Anatilimnocola floriformis: one gene and its partner. Each later gene encodes a partner of the first gene's protein in a complex. Links are inferred from orthologs where the notes say so. Each region holds a gene or a part of one and is shown on either strand. Other genes may lie near its edges. The genes, in order: nusB and rpsJ.

What was found.
Region 2: the proteins of nusB (region 1) and rpsJ are in contact, whole or in part, in a solved structure (PDB 3D3B), measured with the Escherichia coli proteins. The link is inferred for Anatilimnocola floriformis from one-to-one orthologs.

What each region holds. Positions count from the first base shown.
Region 1 is NZ_JAMLFW010000001.1:127,417-133,479, reverse strand. The notes cover bases 1,576-4,484. They hold nusB (transcription antitermination factor NusB), read left to right. Parts: upstream 1,576-2,767; coding sequence 2,768-3,202; downstream 3,203-4,484. Other genes in these bases: M9Q49_RS00500 (Gfo/Idh/MocA family protein), read right to left, coding at 4,237-4,484; ftsY (signal recognition particle-docking protein FtsY), read left to right, coding at 3,205-4,215; M9Q49_RS00515 (Gfo/Idh/MocA family protein), read right to left, coding at 1,576-2,595. Also shown: M9Q49_RS00520 (outer membrane protein assembly factor BamB family protein), read right to left, coding at 1-1,255; more of M9Q49_RS00515, read right to left, coding at 1,267-1,575; more of M9Q49_RS00500, read right to left, coding at 4,485-5,271; ribA (GTP cyclohydrolase II), read left to right, coding at 5,500-6,063. UniProt on the Escherichia coli protein: Part of the processive rRNA transcription and antitermination complex (rrnTAC). The complex forms an RNA-chaperone ring around the RNA exit tunnel of RNA polymerase (RNAP).
Region 2 is NZ_JAMLFW010000001.1:5,183,636-5,189,593, forward strand. The notes cover bases 1-2,804. They hold rpsJ (30S ribosomal protein S10), read right to left. Parts: upstream 1,663-2,804; coding sequence 1,339-1,662; downstream 1-1,338. Other genes in these bases: rplD (50S ribosomal protein L4), read right to left, coding at 1-423; rplC (50S ribosomal protein L3), read right to left, coding at 478-1,176; M9Q49_RS20420 (universal stress protein), read right to left, coding at 1,853-2,281; M9Q49_RS20425 (CARDB domain-containing protein), read left to right, coding at 2,524-2,804. In the rest of the region: more of M9Q49_RS20425, read left to right, coding at 2,805-4,692; M9Q49_RS20430 (PilZ domain-containing protein), read right to left, coding at 4,901-5,209; M9Q49_RS20435 (hypothetical protein), read right to left, coding at 5,209-5,424; Holliday junction branch migration DNA helicase RuvB, read left to right, coding at 5,712-5,958. UniProt on the Escherichia coli protein: Involved in the binding of tRNA to the ribosomes. Part of the processive rRNA transcription and antitermination complex (rrnTAC). The complex forms an RNA-chaperone ring around the RNA exit tunnel of RNA polymerase (RNAP).

The DNA of each region.
Region 1 (6,063 bases):
TTAATGGTGAACGCCCCAGATAGATGCAAGCCGCGCGCGATTGCGTTCGCAGCAACAGCTTGCCATTTGCGAGCGCCGGCGAAGTCCAACAAACTTCGCCAGGAAAGACCGCGGCCTTACCGAGCTCGGCGTAGTTATCGCGCGATGCACGAAACAACAGCACTTCGCCTCGATCATTGAAGCCGACGAGTTTGTCGCCCGCGGCGATGAGTTGCGTTTGCCCCGGTTCATTCGCAGACCAGAGTGTTTCGCCGGTCTGCCAATCGAGCGCGCGAAAGGTGCCCCGCGAAGGACGATTCAGCCGCGACTGCGCTTCGCGCAGATCAAAGCCGAAGATGGTTTCGCCGACGAGCACGCTCGAGGCGACATCGTTCGACAGTTGCGGGCTGTCCCACTTCTCCACGGGTTTGCAGCGGCCCGTCTTTTCGTCCGCGACCAATTCATAACAGGTCGCGCCTCCTTTGAACGGCCGAGCGATGAGCAGGTGAGGCTCGCGGTACAGCGGCGCCGAGGCATGTTCGTCGTAACCGGCCGACAGCGAGACTTCCCACCAGAGTTCGCCGGTCCGGCGGTGCACGCAGCAGAGCGAGTTCTGCATGAGCACGGCCACCAGCGGTTCGCCACGCCATTCGATCGGCACCGCGGTCGAATAGCTCGCCGGTTTCTTGCCGGCTTTCCAAGCCAGACTACCATCGGCGACGCGTAGCGCGATCACGCCCGCGCTCGGCCCTCCGACCGGCAAGATCACGAGCTCATCGATCACCAGCGGCGATGCAGAGTAACCAAACTCGGTCCCTGTCCCTGCATAGGTCTTTTGAAAGTCGACCTGCCAGACGATCTCGCCGTCACTGGCTTGCGCACAACCGGCGGTTCCTTGCGGCGTGACATAAAAGACTCGCTCGCCAACTACCGCGGGAGTCGAGCGTGGTCCTGGATAAAGACCGCCGCCGTCGTAGGGCCAACCGATCTTGGTCGTCCAGATTGTTTCGCCGGTGGCTGCATCGAGGCAGATCAGTTGCTGTTCGTAGAGCGTTTGCGTCAGCGTATAAGCCCGCTCGTTCACCACCGCGAAACTGGAATAGCCTTGGCCTAGCTCGCGGATCCACAGCACCGGCGGACCACCCTCGGGGAACTTATCGACGAGCGATTCGCCAACGCTGTTGCCATCCTGCGTCGGTCCGCGCCATTGGGGCCACTGTGCCGTGGCAACCGCCGCCCACGAGCAGATCAACAGAAAGGCGGCGGTAGTGCGCAAACGCGGAATTGCTACACCTTCGGTTCCCAGCCGGGCCGATATTCGCGGCTCCACAGCGCGGTGGCTTGTTCGTCACCTTGAATGTGGCCGTTCTTCGGATCGGTCGTCAGCACGCGGTTCACACGGTGGGCGATGTTGCCGAGGTGGCAGAGCAGCGTGCTCTTGTGGCCTTCTTCGATGTCGCTGTTGGAGCGTTTGCCGGTGCGAATGCAATCGAGGAAGTTCGCGATGTGATCGACCTCACCGCCTTTACTGCCGGCGGGGGACGCGCCGACTTCTTTGTTGTTGCTGTCGTATTGCTTGTAGCCGGGATCGATGATCACGATCGAGCCTTCTTCGCCGTGGAAGCTGCAGCCGAACTGATTCAACATCGACCCGAGAGGCGACCAGCTGAGCCCTTCCCACATGATCGATTTGTTGCCGGGGAAGTTGTAGGTGACGATGTGCGTGTCGGGCGTTTCTTGGTCGTCGTCATGGCGATACTTGCCGCCGCCGGAAGTGACACGGTTGGGGAAGTCGACCTCCAAACCCCAGCGGCAAACGTCGAGCGCGTGGATGCCGTTGTTGCCGAGCTCGCCGTTGCCCCAGTGCCATTTCCAGTGCCAGTTGTAATGGATCACGTTGTCCATGAACGGTTTGTCGGGAGCCGGCCCTTGCCAGAGCGTCCAGTTCAACCACGTCGGCACTTCGGCGGGTTTGCCGTGCTTGATGTTCGGCCGTTTGTTGTTGTACCAGGCGCGGGCGTAATGCACCTTGCCGATCGCACCGTCCTTGATCTTTTGAATGGCTTCGCCGATGCCGGGCCAAGTGCGGCGCTGATTGCCCATCTGCACGACGCGGTTGTTCTTGCGGGCCGCTTCGACGGCGAGTTCCCCTTCGCGCGGATTGTGCGAGCAAGGCTTTTCGACGTAGACGTGTTTGCCAGCCGAGCAACCGAGAATGGTCGCCGGCGCGTGCCAATGGTTCGGCGCGGCACAAACGAGCACATCGACGAGCTTGTCGTCGAGAATCTTGCGGAAATCGCCGACAGCGACCGCTTTGATTTCCTGCTGATTGTTGACGCTTTCAACCACCTTGCCTGCCGCCCGTTCATCGACGTCGCAGATGTAGGCCACATGCGCGCCATTGGCGAGAAAGCCCTTGGTTAACGCCGCGCCGCGGCCGTTCACACCCATCACGCCAACCACGAGTTTTTCGTTCGGTCCTTTTTCGGCCCGAACTTGTTCAGGAGCGAGGTTTGCGATGACAGCAGCCCCCGCCATCGCGCCAGCGGCTTGCAAAAACGTGCGGCGATCGAGCTCGTGCTGGCGGGGAGAATTCGGATCGAGCGGGCGCGACATAACGAAGGCTCCAAAGGCGGGAGGAAAGTTGCGTGCTGTGGGCTGAGCATAGCAGCGGCGCGCGGCGGAAGCCAGCAAATGCAAACGCAACCCCGTACCTGGAAATCGCCTCGAAAGTGTATACTGAGAGAAGTCGCCGTCCCCCACGCTGTTCTCTGGAGTTGCCCGCCCGATGAGTCGCCGCAGTCGCGCACGAGAAGTCGTGCTGCAAGTACTCTTCGAAATCGATTTGAATCCGGATTGTCACACAGTCCAGGCCGATAACTTCATGCGCAGTCGGCTGACGCAGGATGCCGAGGTGCTGGAGTTTGCCCGCGGACTGCTGGCCGGCGTGCGAAAGAACCGGTCGGAGCTCGACGAGCTGCTGAAGAAAACGGCAGACAACTGGAGCCTCGAGCGGATGGCCGTTGTCGATCGCAACATCCTGCGGATCGGTGCGTATGAAATGCTGCACTCCGATACGCCCGAGCGTGTGGCCATCAACGAAGCGGTCGAACTGGCCAAGCGATACGGCGCGAAGCAATCGTCCCATTTCGTCAACGGCATCTTGGATCGCTTCGTCAAAGAACGGCGGGTCGCGAATAAACCTGGCAAGCCCGCGGAATAATCATGGGACTCTTCGACTACTTTAAAAAGAAGCCGGAGGAAGTCGTTCCGCCGGCCCCGGCAGAAAAGCCCGCGCCGGAACAGCCTCAGTCGTTTTTCGGCAAGCTCCGCTCGGCGCTGAAGAAGACGAATGACATTCTCAACACCGACATTCGCGACTTGTTCAAGCGCGAAGGTCGGCTGGTCGACGACGAATTCCTCGGCGAACTCTTTGCCGCGTTGATCAAGACCGACATGGGCGTCGCCGCGGCGAACAAACTGCGCGATCGCGTGAAGGTCGACTTCCGCGGCCGTGTCGTTCATATGAACGATATTCTTACCGCGGTTAAGCAAGAACTCCGCGGCCTGCTCGATCAGCCTGGCCAAGCTCAGGAAATCAACTTTGCGGCGAGTGGGCCGACCATCATTCTCGTCGTCGGCGTGAACGGCTCGGGCAAAACCACAACCATCGCCAAGCTTTGCCAGCGATTCAAAGATCAAGGCAAAAAGGTAGTCCTCGGCGCGGGCGATACCTTCCGCGCTGCCGCTGTCGAGCAACTTACGATCTGGGCCGATCGCTTGGGCGCTGAAATCGTCAAAGGCGATCCTGGCGCCGATCCAGCGAGCGTGGCCCATCGCGCCGTGGCGAAAGCGGTCGAGCTGAACGCCGACATTTGCATCGTCGACACAGCAGGCCGGCTGCAAACGCAAACAAACCTGATGCAGCAGCTCGAAAAAATCCATCGCGTGATGAGCAAGCAGATTCCCGAGTCGCCGCACGAAGTGCTGTTGGTGCTCGACGGCACGGCGGGTCAAAACGCCATCAGCCAGGCCCAGGGATTTTCGACGGCTGCCAAGTGCACCGGCATCATGCTCACCAAGCTCGACGGCACGGCGAAAGGGGGCGTGGTGGTCGCCATTCGCGAGAAGTTCGCCATCCCGGTGAAGTTCATCGGCCTCGGTGAAAAGTCGGCTGACCTCGCCGAGTTCAAAGCGCCGGAGTTTGTAGAAGCGCTGTTTGAGGACCTGGCGTAATTGGTTGTAGTTGTAGGCCGGCTACTTCACTCCCAGCGACTCCAACCGCGCGGTCGCTGCGGATTCAGCCTTTTTCAGCACCGATTCGAGCGTCACGGGTTTGCCACCTTCGTGTTTGCTTTCATCGGCTGCTTCCATGAAGGCGTAGATCTGAATCGTCTCTTCCGGTGAAACCGGGGCTGGGCCGCCGCGGAAGAACTTGGTGATCTCGACTGCCAACGGCCGATAGCCGTCGAACTTGCCGATCTCGCGAATCCCCTTGCTGCCGAAGGCCGTGCCACCGTAACCCGTGCCACCCTTCGCACGAATGCCGCGGAACGTGCCGATGCGGCCGCCGCTCCACACGCCCGTCGCCACGTCGTAATCCGCGGTCGACACGCGGCTGACCGATTCACAGCCGGTGCCCATCACGGTGAAGAGCGTCTCCACGCCGTGGATGCCGTACCAAAAGAGGTCGGGATGCGTCTTCTCGAGCGAACACGGGCTGTAAGCATCGCAGCCTTGCACGTCGCCGATTGCGCCGCCGCGAATCTCTTGGGCGCCCTTGGCAAACCGCAGCGACGACGACGAAAAGACCGGCACGTTGAACTTCTTCGCCGCACGAAAGATCGCAACGGTATCAGCCAGCGAGGCCGCGATTGGTTTGTCGATGAATGTTGGTTTGCCGGCCTTGAAACAGACGAGTGCTTGCTCCAAATGCGGCCGGCCGTCGTTGGTTTCGAGCAACACGCAATCGACGCGCTTCACCAGTTCGTCGAGCGATTCGACGATCTCCACGCCGTGCTCTTTGATGCTCGTGGTGTAACCAGGAATCCGCGACGCGCTCGATTCGATATCAGCACTGCCGCGCGGATAAGCGGCGATGATCTTGCAGCCGGCGAGATCTTCGGCGACTTTCGGATTGTTGAACTCCTTGGCAAACGCCATCGAGTGCGAAGTGTCGAGCCCGATGATGCCGAGCTTCAGTTCCTTCTTGGCCGGCTCCTTTTCCTGAGCAACGGCGAGCGAACTCAGCAATAGCAACGGCAGGCAAGCGAGCAACAAGCAGCGAGACATGGCGGGCTCCTGGCGGAGAGGGAGGTGTGAATGAAGGTGAATCATGGCCGCGGCGCGAACCGCTGGTCAACCGTAGGATAGGCTTCCAGCCTGTCCGTGCAGCTCTTCCTGTCCGTGCAACTCTTCTGAATATCTCAAGACAGGCTGGAAGCCTATCCTACGCGCGGCCTGTCGCTGGTGCGACTTCGCGCTATAATGCAGGGAGCCTTCCACCATCGGAGAATCCCTGTGTTTCGTGAGTTTTCGCCCATCCAAGCCGCCGTCGACGCCATTGCCCGCGGCGAGGTGATTATCGTCGTCGACGCCGAAGATCGCGAAAACGAAGGAGACTACATCTGTGCCGCCGAGAAGGCGACTCCCGAATTGGTCAATTTCATCCTCAGTGGCCGTGGCCAGTTTTGTGCCCCGCTTCTGCCGGAAACAGCCGCCCGGCTCGATCTGCAGTCGATCGTCGATTCGAACACCGCGCCGCTGCAAACCGGCTTTCTCACCCCCATCGATCACCGCAGCGGCAAGACCGGCATCACCGCGGATGAACGGGCTCGCACCGTCCGCGAGATGGCCCGTGGCGATTCCGTCGCCGGCGAATTCGTCCGCCCTGGTCACGTCCATCCGTTGCTGGCCAAAGAAGGCGGCGTGCTCCGCCGCGCCGGCCATACCGAGGCCGCCGTCGATCTCTGCCGCATGGCCGGCCTCGCGCCGGTCGGCGTGCTGTGCGAAATTCTCGACGACACCGGCGATCGCGCCTCGCGCTCGTATCTCAACGAACTCGCCGACAAGCACAACTTGAAA
Region 2 (5,958 bases), 5.1 Mb from region 1 along the record:
CGCGGCGACTTCCTTGGTCTTTGGCTCTTTCAGCGACAACTCATCGAGAACCACCACGTCTTGCGAATTCAACTTGCTGGCGATCGCCATGCGAGTAGCGGCTTGAATCGCCTTCTTCGGCAAGCGATAGGAGTAATCACGATTGCGGAGAGCAAAGGCATGACCACCACCGGTACGCTGCGGAGCTTGCTTCGAGCCAGCACGAGCGTTGCCAGTACCCTTTTGACGATACATCTTCTTGGTCGTGCCGCGCACTTCAGCCCGCGACTTCGTCTTGTGCGTACCCATGCGTTTATTCGCTTGGTACATCACGACGACATCATGCAACAACTGCTTGTTGATGTTCGGAGCAATCGCGGCTGGGTCGATGTCGTACTTGCCGACCTCCTTACCCGCACGATCAAAAACCGGAAGACTTGCCATGACTTATTTATCCGAAGTAGTTCTTAAAACCTTGCTGCGACAGCAAAACTGGGCCTAGCTCTTGTAATTCGATTCGCGAATCACGAGCATCTGCCCCGGCGGACCAGGCACAGCACCATAGATCAGCAGCAGGTTCTTTTCCTTATCCACTTTCACGAGCCGCATGTTGCGGATCGTCACTCGCTCATTGCCGTAGCGACCGGGCATATGCTTGCCCTTCTTCATACGACCACCACCGCGGTTCGCGGCGAGAGCACCGGTACCACCCATGTGACGGTGCACCTTCTTCACACCGTGCGTGGCACGCTGACCAGCGAAATTCCAACGCTTCATCGCACCCGTGAAGCCGCGGCCCTTGGTATTGCCGGTCACATCGACCGTCTTCACACCTTCCATGGCCGAGACATCGACCGTTGCACCAACAGCCAGACCAGCGGCGGCACCGCGGAGCTCGCGAACAAACCGCTGCGGCTCGCAATTGGCCTTCGCAGGAACAGCAACGCCAGCAGCCTTGAGCTTGGCCGAGCGACGGCTAGAGATATCGGCAACGTGGCCCGATTCCGAGCGAGAAGCCAAACGGCGAGGCTTATCCAAGAAGCCGAGCTGAACGGCTTCGTAGCCATCCTTATCGGCAGTACGGACCTGCAGTACGCGGCAAGGGCCAGCCAGAACGACAGTCACGGGCAAGCAGGCCCCGGACTCATCAAATATTTGCGTCATCCCGACCTTACGGCCGAGTATTCCCTTGGTCATCGCGATATTCCTGTGGTCCGTTGCCCACCGAGAACACCAAAGCTCAACTTCAAAGCTTGGCTTTACTCGGACGGCTTCCGTTCAATAAAAACGGCTCGCATGAAACAACGAATTCGAAACAATTAAACAACAAACAACGTGCGCACTTGCAGCAAACGCCACTTAGCGAGTTGTTGCCTTGATTTTGATATCAACGCCAGCCGGCAGGCTGAGCTTATTGAGCGCTTCGATGGTCTTGGCAGTCGCCTGCACAATATCGATCAAACGCTTGTGCGTTCGGATTTCGTATTGCTGGCGAGCCTTCTTGTCGATCGTCGGACCCGAAAGGACCGTGTAACGCTCGACGCGGGTCGGCAGCGGAATCGGGCCGTGGACTTCGCTATGGGTACGCTTGGCCGTATCGACGATCTCCTGGGCACTTTGGTCCAGAATCGCGTGGTCGTACGCTTCCATTCGAATTCGAATGACTTCTTTCGCTGCAGCCACCGTGGCTCATCTCCTAACTTGCAAATGCCCAGCGGCCAAAGGTTGGCCAATTGGGAAGCGACTAAGATTAGCAGCGAAGCGGCAAAACGGTCAACGGGGTCTGCGATGAAATTTCAGTATTCCAGAGAATATTTCGCGAACCCGAGCGACTGCCGACGCCCAAGCGAGTCAAACGCCGGAAAAGTTTGCCCTATTGCCGCAAAACCAAGACCGGGCAGTGCGCCAATCGCACTACTCGCTCTGCCGTCGATCCCATTAGTAGTCGAGTTAGTCCTCTTAGACCGTGCGAGGGAATGACAATTAGCTGGGCTTTGTTCTGCTCGGCAAAATCCGCGATTCCGTGGGCTGGGTCGCCCAAAATCACTTCCAGAGTGACGGCAGAATATTTTTCAGCCGTGAGCCGTTCTTGCAGGGCTTTGCGAGCACTCTCGATCCGCGCGGTCGGATCGACGACTCCCCACACCTCGCCCGCTTCCAGCGGCGCGATGTCCTGAATCACATGCACGATGCTCACTTGGTTTGGCAGCTCGACTAATTGCAGCGCGACATCGAGCGCTCCAAACGACTCCGCCGAAAAATCGATCGGCACGACGACGCGTTGTTTCGGAAACCAAGTCATATAGCTGCTCCAGGGAAGAGGTGGATAGGCTTCATCCTATCGAATCGCCAGCGCAGAAGAAACGCAAGCATTTCGGCTGCTAGCAAGGCCCCGACGCTAGCAATTCACTGCCAGCCGCCGCAAAGTCGCCTTAATTCGCCAAAACGCACGGAGGCGTCAAAGTCGACTAAACCGTCACCACCCATCCAACCGATACATGCTGCGAATAGAAGTTTTCAGATTCCGTAGAAGGGGATCCGACGATGCCTCGTCGAGCCGCTGTTTGGGGAACGAGCCTGATGCTCGCTGCCATTTGTGTCGTAGCCATCGTGCGTGCACAGGATGGTAGCTGGCAACCTGCTGCTAGCAACTCGCCTCCTCCGGAACCCGCGTTTCTGCCTCCCCAAGCCATTGGCGATGCCGTGCCGGTCGCGATGCAAATCGACGATCCACCGCAACAACACGGCCCCGCGCCAGCCGCCTTCGGCTTCGGTGCTCGCCGCCAAGGGAATCAGCCTGGGCCGCAGCCGATTGCCGAAGCTCCGGCCAACGCCGAGCCGCTGCCGTTTCCGCCGGTAAATCAGCTGCCGCCTGCTGAATATGCTCAGCAACCGGCAACTCCACCTGGCCCAGTTCCGCAGCAGCGCAGCGTGCTTCGTCGTCCTGGTCAACCTGCACCTCAGGCAGCGCCGCAGCCCGAGACCTATCCTACGTCGGCCCCTGTTGTGCCGAACGAATCTGTTCAACAACAGCCTGTTTATCAGCAGCAACCGTCTGCCGCGCCGCGTTCGGTTCTCAAGCGTCCGACGGGACCAGTCATTGGTGAAGCCGCTGCGCCGATCGCGCCCGTTCAAGAAGCTCTGCCGCCGATCGCTGATGTGCCGAGCGGCTCGTCGCGCCGGCAATACGATCCTGCTACTCCTGCCTCGCCAACTCCGCGCAATCCCGCCCGCTCGGGCTTTGGCGCTGCATCCGACATCATGGTCTCGTCGCAATCGCCGCGGCTGCGCGTCGAACTCGCCGGCCCGCAATCGCTGATGGTTGGCAAGAGCGCCAAGTACACGCTCAACCTCGTCAACGATGGCGATGTCGCTGCCGACGACGTTCAACTCCGTCTCAATATTCCGGCCTGGATCAGTGTTGAATCGGGCGAATCGACTTCGGGCGATGCCGCCGCGCAAGCCGACGCTCAAGGCTCGATCCGCATGGTTTGGAATCTGCCGAAAGTGAAGGCCGGCTCGCAAGAAACGCTCCGCCTGCAACTCGTTGCTGCGGAAGGCAAGCCTTGCGAACTGACTGCCGATTGGACCTGCCGTCCCACGTCGCTAAAGGCCGCCATCGCGGTCAAACAGCCGCAAATCGAACTCTCGCTTTCAGGTCCTAGCGACATGGTCTTCGGCGAAGAAAAACCGTTCACCATCAATGTCAGCAACCCCGGCAACGGCGATGCCGAACACGTCGTTGTTCAACTCGTCGCTGGCGGCAATGCTCCGCAGACGGTCGAAGTCGGCACGGTTCCCGCCGGCAAAGCCAAAGACGTCAACGTCAAGGTTGTCGCCAATCAGCAAGGTGGCATGGATCTGAAAATGACCGCTACAGCCGATGGAAATCTCCGCGCCGAAGCCGCTGGTCGCATCATCGTGAAACAAGCGATCCTCGCCATTCACGTCGAAGGCCCGCCGCTCAAGTTTGCTGGCGCCGAAGCCACCTACGCCATTACCGTTTCGAACACCGGCAACGCTGCCGCTGACGATCTCACCGTTTCGACCACGCTGCCAACCGGGGCCAAGTATCTTGGTGGCATCGACGGCGCTCAGTTCGCCGGCGGCGTGTTGAAGTGGAAGGCCGGTCTCCTGCCGCCCGAAACACAACGCACCTTCGATATCCGCTGCCAGCTCAACGCTGCCGGCGCTCATCGTGTCGTCGCCCAAGCCATCGGTCCTCGCACCGGTGCTGTCGCTCACGAAGCCGAAACCACCGTCGAAGCCGTCTCGAATCTGAAGCTCGCCGTCAACGATCCGACTGGCCCAGCTCCGACCGGCCAGGACGTGACTTACGAAGTGCAGCTGATGAATCGTGGCAGCCTCGCCGCCAAGAACGTCAAGGTGGTGATGCAGTTCTCGGAAGGTCTCGAACCCTCGATCGTCGAAGGGGCCGAAGCTCGCCTCGTCCCAGGCCAGGTCTTGTTCGACACGCTGCCGGAACTCGCCGCTGGCGAACAGGTGGTCGTTCACGTCAAGGCCAAGGCCGTCAAGGAAGGCTCACACCGCTTCCGCGTCGAAGTGGTCAGCACCGACAACGACACCCGCCTGGTCAGCGAAGGAACCAGCCGCTTTTTCACCGACACCCGCGGCCCAGCCAACTCGGCTGCGACCCGCACGGCGACGAAGCCCAAGCTGGCCCCGCAACCGATTCAGAATATCCAACGATAAGCGTTGGAAGTCGAGCGACTCGCTCGTTCGTTTCAATCAACTCGTTCAAAATTCACCTCGAATTTTGAACGGCCCCTGGCAAAGTACTGCGGGAATAGTGATAGACAGTGTTCAAAGTTTCCAGCGAACTTTGAACGCCGCTCACAAGCATTAGCGAGCAACTTGCAGCGATTCCGTTGCAGACTCTTACGCCGTCGCTGCGGCGAGTCTAACTCAGCTTCTCAACAAACCGGACTGCGATTTCGAACATCGATCCCTTGCGCCGACAGCGAATGCGTTCGGCGAGCAGGCGGATGATCTGGTCCGAATCGGCGGCGAGCAAGTCGACGATGGCGAGATCAGAGAGAAGCGGATGGTCGCTCATGAGGCACAGACCACCGCGCGAGAGATCGATCGAGACCGCATCAAGCCGAGCGCCCATCGCCTCGCGTTGGCCGTTGACTGGTTGTACCGCCACCACCAGATGCGCCGGATTGCGCGGGCTATTGCGACGGTTTTGATCGAATTCGGTAGTCATCAGTCGCGCGGGTCGTTTCCCACGACGTGTTCGAGTGTCACTGGTTCGTCGGGGGCACCGGCGGCATCGAGCAGCGCGCGGGCTCGGCGAATGTCGGCGATCAAGCGACTCAGTTCGCGAACCGGCGGGATTGCGCCGATTTGCTTGGCGGCAGATTCGCGGTTCCAAGTGGCGGGTGCGGTTGGCGGCGAGGCAGAGAGTTCGAGTTGGTTCATGGGCTGGCAGGTTGAACGCGAAATCGAAACCAAGGGCGTTGCCCGGACAGATGTTGTCACCTACCGGCAAGCCGCATTAAAGATTGACCACTCCCCGCCAAAGGCAAACGAACGGTTGAATTTTGCACGCGCCATACCAGCAAGATCAACGCAATCGATACAGCCCGCAGCTGGCGTTTTCAGTGCGTCTCGCCTTTTGACGATTCCGACGATTCGCTATATTGAATGCGATTCGTCAACAACTGTTCACCGGCTAAGCCCGGCAATCTACGGATGGACGGAACGAGATGCCGCGCGAGAAGATTGTTACACCAGACCCAGACGATGAGCCGCTTGGTTCGGCAGGCGAATCGGGTTCGCAAGATGCCGACCGCGATTTGCGGCCGACGCGGATCGCCGAAATGATCGGCCAGCGCGATGTGATGGCCCGGCTCGACATCGTGCTCGATGCCGCCCGCAAGCGCGGCGAACCTCTCGGCCATATTCTCTTCGACGGCCCGCCAGGCCTCGGTAAGACGACCTTCGCCACGTGCA